Linked DNA regions of Pelobacter seleniigenes DSM 18267. The protein of the gene in region 2 interacts with the protein of the main gene of each other region in a pairwise test. Links are inferred from orthologs where the notes say so. Each region holds a gene or a part of one and is shown on either strand. Other genes may lie near its edges.

Evidence for each region.
Region 1: the proteins of N909_RS0116790 (region 2) and grpE interact in binary tests that used the Escherichia coli proteins (3 or more experiments, as listed by UniProt). The link is inferred for Pelobacter seleniigenes DSM 18267 from one-to-one orthologs.

Annotation. Positions count from the first base shown.
Region 1 is NZ_JOMG01000002.1:1,271,499-1,275,343, forward strand. Bases 1-2,994 are described here. They hold grpE (nucleotide exchange factor GrpE), read left to right. Parts: upstream 1-1,187; coding sequence 1,188-1,802; downstream 1,803-2,994. Other genes in these bases: hrcA (heat-inducible transcriptional repressor HrcA), read left to right, coding at 123-1,163; dnaK (molecular chaperone DnaK), read left to right, coding at 1,841-2,994. Outside these bases: more of dnaK, read left to right, coding at 2,995-3,745; molecular chaperone DnaJ, read left to right, coding at 3,813-3,845. UniProt on the Escherichia coli protein: Participates actively in the response to hyperosmotic and heat shock by preventing the aggregation of stress-denatured proteins, in association with DnaK and GrpE. It is the nucleotide exchange factor for DnaK and may function as a thermosensor.
Region 2 is NZ_JOMG01000002.1:3,048,202-3,052,693, forward strand. What follows is about bases 803-3,593. They hold N909_RS0116790 (Nramp family divalent metal transporter), read left to right. Parts: upstream 803-1,436; coding sequence 1,437-2,750; downstream 2,751-3,593. Other genes in these bases: N909_RS0116785 (FMN-binding glutamate synthase family protein), read right to left, coding at 803-1,248; N909_RS0116795 (universal stress protein), read left to right, coding at 2,753-3,593. Outside these bases: more of N909_RS0116785, read right to left, coding at 1-802; more of N909_RS0116795, read left to right, coding at 3,594-3,646; N909_RS0116800 (polyphosphate kinase 2 family protein), read left to right, coding at 3,683-4,492. UniProt on the Escherichia coli protein: H(+)-stimulated, divalent metal cation uptake system. Involved in manganese and iron uptake. Can also transport cadmium, cobalt, zinc and to a lesser extent nickel and copper. Involved in response to reactive oxygen.

The DNA of each region.
Region 1 (3,845 bases), 1.8 Mb from region 2 along the record:
CACCGAAGCTGCCGGATGGACATGCTGCAGTTTTCACCCGGAGTCCAAAAAAGACGCCCGACACAGCGGATCGAAGTCAGGGGCGTGCATGGTGAAAACCGGAAGAGTGTATGGAGTTTGCAATGGCTGATGAGCTGAATGAACGCAGCCAGAATATCCTGGAAGCAATTGTTGAGGATTACATTGCCTCGGCTGAGCCGGTTGGCAGCCGGGCGATAACCCGCCGCCACAGTTTTAACCTGTCGCCGGCATCTGTGCGTAATGTCATGGCCGATCTCGAAGAGATGGGCCTGCTCTGCTCTCCCCATACCTCGGCGGGCCGAATCCCCACAGCCAAAGGATTCCAATACTATATCGATACTCTGCTCCAGGTTCGTGACCTCTCCCAGCAGGAGAAATCCAAACTTCGCAAAAGCTATCGCTTCAGCGGCATGAAGCTGGAAGATATCATGCAGGAGGTCGGCAGGGTTCTGTCCGGCCTTTCCAAATATACCGGGCTGGTCATGGCGCCCAAGTTTTCCTCGACGGTTTTTCGGCAGATCGAATTCGTCCGGCTCTCCAAGGGCCGGCTGCTGGTGATTTATGTTTCCGAGTCGGGCCTGGTGCAGAACAAGGTCATCGATGCGGATCCGACCCTGACCGACCGGCATCTCGAACAGATCGGCAATTACCTGAACCGGGAACTGAACGGCCTCTCCATCCAGGAGGTCCGCGCCAAGTTGAGTCAGGAGCTCAAAGAAGACCGGATTCTCTATGATCAGCTGAAGAAGCAAGCCCTGAGCCTGTCCTGTGCGGCACTGCAGGATGAAGTCGAGAATCAGATTTTTGTTTCCGGAGCTTCGCTGATGCTGGAGCAGCCGGAATTTGCATCACCGCAACAGATGAAACGGCTGATCCAGACCCTGGAGAGTAAAAAGCTGCTTATCGAACTCCTTGATCGCAGCCAGTCCGCCCAGGGGGTACAGATTTTTATCGGCAGTGAAAACACCAATATCAACCTGGACGGCTATAGCTTGATTTCATCGAACTTTTCCAGTCAGAAAGGCGCGATCGGTACCCTGGGTGTCATCGGACCGGTGCGCATGGATTATTCACAAGTGATTCCAATTGTCGATTTCACCGCTCAGCTGGTCAGTCGCATGTTGGAACGGGAAATTGAATAAATTAAATATAAAGGAGTAACAAAGGTGGGCAAGAATACCGAACAGCAGGAGCCGGAGAACATTCAGGAAGCTCCGGAGCAAGAAGAAACCCCTGGAGCCGCTGAGGAACTGTCGCTGGAAGAACAGTTGCGCAACGAACTCTCGCAGGCGCTGGAAGAAACCAAGGCGCACCAGGAACAATATTTACGGACCCTCGCTGATATGGAAAACCTGCGCAAAAGGACTCAGCGGGAAAAAGAGGACCTGGCTAAATTTGCCAACGAAAACATCTTACGCGAAATTCTACCTGTTATTGATAATCTTGAAAGAGCGGTGGAACACGCCGATCAGGGCAACACCAGCGACGGCCTGTTGGAAGGGGTCCAGATGACCTTGAATCAGTTCAGTCAGGTCCTCAGCAGGTTCGGAGTCGCTCCCATCGAAGCCATGGGGCAGCCGTTTGATCCGGCCCTGCACCAAGCCATGGGGCAGCTCGAATCCGCTGATCAGCCGGTCAATACCGTTGTCCAGCAGATGCAGAAGGGTTATCAACTCAACGACCGTCTGTTACGGCCGGCTTTTGTCATGGTGGCAAAAGCGCCGACCGCACCGGCAGAAGCTGAAACCAAACAACAGGAAGAATCAGACAACGACGAGTAGATCGTACGTTTAAGAATACTTAAGGGAGGACATAAATCATGGGTAAAGTTATCGGTATCGATCTTGGGACAACCAACTCCTGCGTGGCCGTTATGGAAGGCGGAGAGCCGGTTGTCATTGCCAACTCTGAAGGGTCGCGGACCACTCCGTCAATGGTTGCATTCACGGAAAGCGGCGAGCGCCTGGTCGGCCAGCAGGCCAAACGCCAGGCCGTGACCAACCCGGAAAACACGCTGTTCGCCATTAAACGGCTGATCGGCCGCAAATTCACTGCCGAAGCCGTTCAAAAAGACGTTAAAATCAGCCCCTTCAAAATTGTCGAAGCCGACAACGGCGATGCCTGGGTCGAATGTCGCGGCAAACAGTACAGCGCACCGGAAATTTCCGCAATGGTGCTGCAGAAAATGAAGCAGACCGCGGAAGACTACCTTGGTGAAAAAGTCACCGACGCGGTTATTACCGTCCCGGCCTACTTCAATGATTCCCAGCGCCAGGCCACCAAGGATGCCGGCAAAATCGCCGGTCTCAACGTCATGCGGATCATCAACGAGCCAACCGCTGCTTCACTGGCTTACGGCCTCGATAAAAAAGAAGAGATGACCATTGCGGTCTTCGACCTGGGCGGCGGAACCTTCGACGTCTCCATTCTGGATCTTGGCGACGGGGTGTTTGAAGTTAAATCGACCAACGGGGACACCTTCCTCGGTGGCGAAGACTTTGACCAGCGCATCATCGACTATGTGGCCGATGAGTTCAAAAAGGATCAGGGCATCGACCTGCGCGGCGACAAAATGGCGCTGCAACGGCTGAAGGAAGCTGCCGAAAAAGCCAAATGCGAACTCTCTTCCTCCATGGAAACCGACATCAATCTGCCGTTCATTACGGCCGACCAGTCCGGCCCGAAACACTTGAACATCAAGCTGTCCCGTTCCAAACTGGAAAGCATCTGCAGCGAACTGCTGGCCAAACTGGTCGCTCCCTGCCAGACCGCGTTGAAAGATGCCGGCCTTTCCGCCAGCGAAATCAATGAGGTTATTCTGGTCGGCGGGATGACCCGGATGCCGGCAGTGCAGGACCGGGTTAAGGAAATCTTCGGCAAAACCCCCAGCAAAGGGGTTAACCCGGATGAGGTTGTCGCCATCGGCGCTGCCATTCAGGGTGGCGTGCTGACCGGGGACGTCAAGGACGTGCTGCTGCTGGACGTTACCCCGCTGTCTCTCGGCATTGAGACCCTCGGCGGCGTCATGACCAAGCTGATCGAGAAAAACACCACCGTTCCCTGTAAAAAAAGCCAGGTCTTCTCGACCGCGGCAGACAACCAGCCGGCAGTTTCGGTTCATGTCCTGCAGGGTGAGCGGGAAATGGCCAATGACAATAAAACCATTGGTAACTTTGAGCTGGTCGGCATCCCCGCTGCCCCGCGCGGAGTCCCGCAGATCGAAGTCACCTTCGACATCGATGCCAACGGAATTCTTCATGTTTCCGCTAAAGACCTCGGCACCGGCAAAGAGCAGTCGATCCAGATCACCGCATCCAGCGGTCTCTCCGAGGAAGAGATCAACCGGATGGTCAAAGACGCTGAATCCCATGCCGGCGAAGACAAGAAGAAACGGGAACTGATCGAAGCCCGAAACCAGGCCGACGGACTTGCCTACACCACTGAAAAATCGCTCAGCGAACATGGTGAAAAACTCGACAGCGCCACCAAAAAACAGATCCAGGACGCACTGGACGATTTGAAGAAAGCGATTGCCGGCGACAATCCCGAAGAGATCAAGAAGAAGAGCGAAACCCTGGCCCAGGCCTCCCACAAACTTGCGGAGATGATGTACGCTCAGGCTCAGAACGACGGTGCGGCTGCTGACGCCGCCGGTGCTGCCGACCAAGCCGGCAGCGACGACGTTGTCGACGCAGAATTCGAAGACGTCGACGAAAAGAAATAACCTCATAAGAACGGACGTCGGCCTGACAATTGCGGGCCGACGTCCGTCTGTTTTCTGATCAGGATAGATTATTTTGTCTAAACGCGATTACTACGAAATT
Region 2 (4,492 bases):
CCCCCGGGCACTGTTGCAGATGTCCGCGCCCAGGGCAAAGGCTTTGATCATGTCAAAAGCGCTGATGATCTTGCCCGAGGCGATGATGCGCAGCTCTTTTCTGAGCCCGTAACGATGGAGGGTGTCGCTGACAAAGACCAGCGCTTCTTCCAGGGGCATGCCCATGGAATCGGAAAATTCCGGCGGAGCCGCACCGGTTCCACCCTCACTGCCATCGACGGTGATAAAATCGGGGCGCAGGCCGGTGTCCAGCATCGCCTGGCAGATGTCTGCAAATTCCTGCCGCGAGCCGATGCACAGTTTGAACCCGACCGGTTTCCCGTCGCTCAGTTCGCGCAGGCGATCGACAAACCCTAACAGGCCGGCGGCATCGGAAAATTCTTTGTGAAAGGCCGGGGAGACGACTTTGGTATAGGGTTCGACGTTTCTGATCCGGGCGATTTCGGGGGTATTCTTGGGGGCGGGGAGCACCCCGCCGTGACCGGGCTTGGCCCCTTGCGAGAGTTTGATCTCAATCATCTTGACCGCTGCCTTGCGCGCGGTCTGCTGAAACAGATCCGGGTCAAAACCGCCATCTTTATTCCTGCAGCCGAAGTAGCCGGAACCGATTTCCCAGACCAGGTCTGCCCCGGCATCCTCGTGGTAAGGGGAGAGACCGCCTTCCCCGGTATTGTGATAAAACCCACCGACCTTGGCACCACGATTCAGGGCCCGGACCGCTGCCGCGCTCAAACTGCCGAAGCTCATTGCCGAGATATTCAGGACTGCCGCACTATAGGGCTGTCGACATTGGGAACCGCCCACTTTCACCCGCGGAGCCTGGGCCGGCACAGCTTTGGGATAGATGGAATGCGGCGACCACTCATAGCCTTCCTGGTAGACATTGTATTCCGTTCCGAACGGATGGGTTTCCATGCGTTGATCCGCCCGTTTGTTGACCATGCTGCGCTGAATTTTGTTAAACGGTCTGCCGTCGATGTCGTTTTCGACAAAATACTGGTGAATCTCCGGGTAAATACGCATGGCCAGATAGCGGAAATGGCCGAAAAAGGGAAAATTGCGCAAAATGGTATTGGTTGAAAAATAGAGATCCCACAGGCCGATCAGGATGACCGGAGCCGCTGCGAGATACAGCCACAGGGCCGGTCGCCACAACCAGCCGGCCAGGCCGATCAACACCAGCAGCGCGGCGCTGGCGAGCAGAAAGCGGCGGCCGTGTATTCTGAACAGCCAAAATTGATTCAGCATCGTTGACTCATGATCTGTATGCATGGTGGTTACCTTCCTTGCCTGGTCACGACGGAGTGATCCGTCCGCAAGCACCGGGCCGGGACGCAGGAACAGTTTGACAGCCCCGGCAATTGAGCTAAAGTGAAGCATGTTTTCGATGTTTTGTCGATCCTCTCAACGGCTCTTTTTTAATGGATAAAGTCTCCATGATGATTGCTTCTGATTCCGCTGGTGCCCAACGCGGCAGCAATGATGACAAGACCAGGTTGCTGGCCGACAAGGTCCTCAGCGGGGCCGGACCCAAGACCGGTTTGGCCCGTCTGCTGCCGTTTCTCGGCCCGGCCTTTATTGCCAGTATCGCTTATGTCGACCCCGGTAACTTTGCCACCAACATCGAAGGTGGAGCCAAGTTCGGTTATACCCTGCTGTGGGTGATTGTCGCCAGCAATTTGATGGCGATGTTGATTCAAAGCCTTTCCGCCAAACTGGGGATCGCCACCGGTCGGAACCTGGCCGAGTTGTGTCGCGATCATTTTCCGGCCCCGGTGGTCTGGGGGATGTGGCTGATCATGGAGTTGGTAGCCATTGCCACCGATCTGGCTGAATTTATCGGTGCCGCGGTCGGCTTCAATCTTTTGTTTGGTTTTTCGCTATGGACTTCCGGCCTGATCACTGCGGTAGTCACCTTTCTCATCCTGGCCTTGCAGGCCCGTGGGTTCCGTCCCCTTGAGGCGGTTATTACCGCCTTACTCGGGGTGATTGCGCTCTGCTACCTGATTGAAACCTATCTGGATAAACCGGACTGGGCAAAGGTGGCCTATCATGCTGTTGTTCCTGGTTTTTCCGGTCCTCAGAGTGTCCTCTTGGCAACCGGGATTCTTGGGGCAACAGTGATGCCCCATGTTATTTTCCTACATTCGTCGCTGACTCAATCCAGGATCATGGCCACCGGGGCAAAGCAGAAACGCCAGCTGTTTTATTATCAGCTTATCGATGTCACCATTGCCATGGGGATTGCCGGGTTCGTCAACGCGGCCATGCTGCTGATGGCTGCCGCCACCTTTCACCAACAGGGGTTCAGTCATGTTGCTTCCATCGAGGAGGCGTACCGGACCCTTGAACCCCTGCTCGGCCGGGCTGCGGGCTGGGTATTCGCCATTTCCCTGCTCGCCGCGGGGCTGGCCTCCACCACGGTCGGCACCATGGCCGGCCAGGTGATCATGCAGGGCTTTCTGCAACGGCACATTCCGGTCTGGCTGCGGCGGCTGATCACCATTCTGCCGTCGCTGGTGGTGATCTATATCGGTCTTGATCCGACCCGAACCCTGGTGATCAGCCAGGTGGTGCTCAGCTTCGGGCTGCCTTTTGCCGTTATCCCGCTGGTGATCTTCACCCGGCGTACCGACCTGATGGGGGATCTAGTGAACTGGCGGATCACCACCCTGGCGGCCGCTGTGATCGCCGGGTTGATCATCGCATTGAATTTTTACCTGATTTATCAGACAGTTTGGGGATCCTGACCATGTTCAAGCATATTATTGTCCCATTGGACGGCTCTTCTCTGGCGGAAAATGCCTGTGCGGTCGCCATCAGCCTGGCACGCCTGTTTTCCGCCGAAGTCACCCTGCTGCATCTGCTCGAAGAAAATCCTCCGGCAAATATTCATGGTGAACGTCATCTGGCCGAACGGGAAGAGGCGGAAGAGTACCTGAAGGACTTGTGCCGTCGCCTTGATATCGAGGATCTGCAGCTTCATTGTCATGTTCATGAAGAAGCGGTCACCGATGTTGCCAGAGGGATTGTCGCCCACGAGCAGGAGGTGGCGCCGGACCTGATCGTGATGAGTTCCCATGGACCGAAGCGCTTTGAGCATCTGATCCGGGGCAGTCTGCCCCAACAGGTGGTCAGTTTCGGCAAGACCCCGTTGCTGCTGGTGCCCGCCGCAACGATCCCGGATCGGCCGTTGGCGTTGCGACGTTTGCTGGTGCCGTTGGACGGTCAGACCCAGCATGAACGGACTTTCGCCATCGCCAAAGACCTGGCTCTGGCCACTAACGGGACCCTGTTCCTGCTTTCGGTCGTGGTTCGCCCTTCCGAGCTGTGGGGGGAGCGGGCGACGGTATCGCGCTATTTGCCGGGCTCGACCTGGGCATTGCAACAGCAGGCCATGGAGTCCCAGCAGCACTATCTTGAGCAGCGTCTGGCGGAGTTGAAGCAGCTGGGGCTTGAAGCCGGGGCCGAAATCGCTTATGGCAAAGTGGCCCCGACCATTGCCCGGACAGCACGCAAAACCGAAGCCGACCTGATCATCATGGCGACCCATGGCAAGTTCGGCAGCGAAGCCTTCTGGGCCAACAGCATCGCCGCCCGGGTTCAAGGAAAAACGAGCAAGGCCATTTTGCTGGTACCGCTCTGAACCGGTTCGCGGCCGCAAGCAAAGGAAGGAGCAGCGATGAAGTATCTGGAGAAGTTCCGGGTCAAACCGGGCAGCAAGGTTGATTTGAGCAAAGTCGACGCCGGGTTCAAGGATAAATATCACCACGGTGGGGACAAGAAGGTTCAAAAAGAGCTTGAAACTCACATCAACAAGATGAGAGAACAGCAATATCTGATGTATGCGGAAGGGGGGCGTTCGCTGTTGATCTGTCTGCAGGGGCGGGATGCCGCAGGCAAAGACGGCACGATCAATCATGTGCTGAGCGCCATGAATCCGCAGGGCTGTACGGTGACCGGATTCAAAGTCCCGTCGGCTGAAGAGGCCGCGCATGATTTTCTCTGGCGTTATCATCAGGCCATGCCGCCCAAAGGGCATGTCGCCATTTTCAACCGGTCCCATTACGAAGATGTGCTGGTGGTCCGGGTTCATAACCTGGTCCCGAAAAAAATCTGGTCCCAGCGTTACCAGCAGATCAACGATTTTGAAAAAATGCTTTCTGACAATGGCATCCATATTCTCAAGTTTTATCTGCATATCGACCCGGATGAACAACTGGAGCGCTTCAAAAAGCGCATCGATGACCCGGCCCGGCACTGGAAGATCAGCACCGGCGACTATGCGGAACGCCCTTTTTGGGATGCTTACAGCAAGGCCTATGAGGCGGCGCTGAGTCGTTGCAGCACAGCGCACGCGCCCTGGTTTATCATCCCGTCGAACCATAAGTGGTTCCGCAACCTGGCGGTATCCAGGATCATCAGTGAATATATGGAATCGCTACGAATGAAGTTTCCCGAACCGACGGTCGATATCGCTGAAATCCGTCAA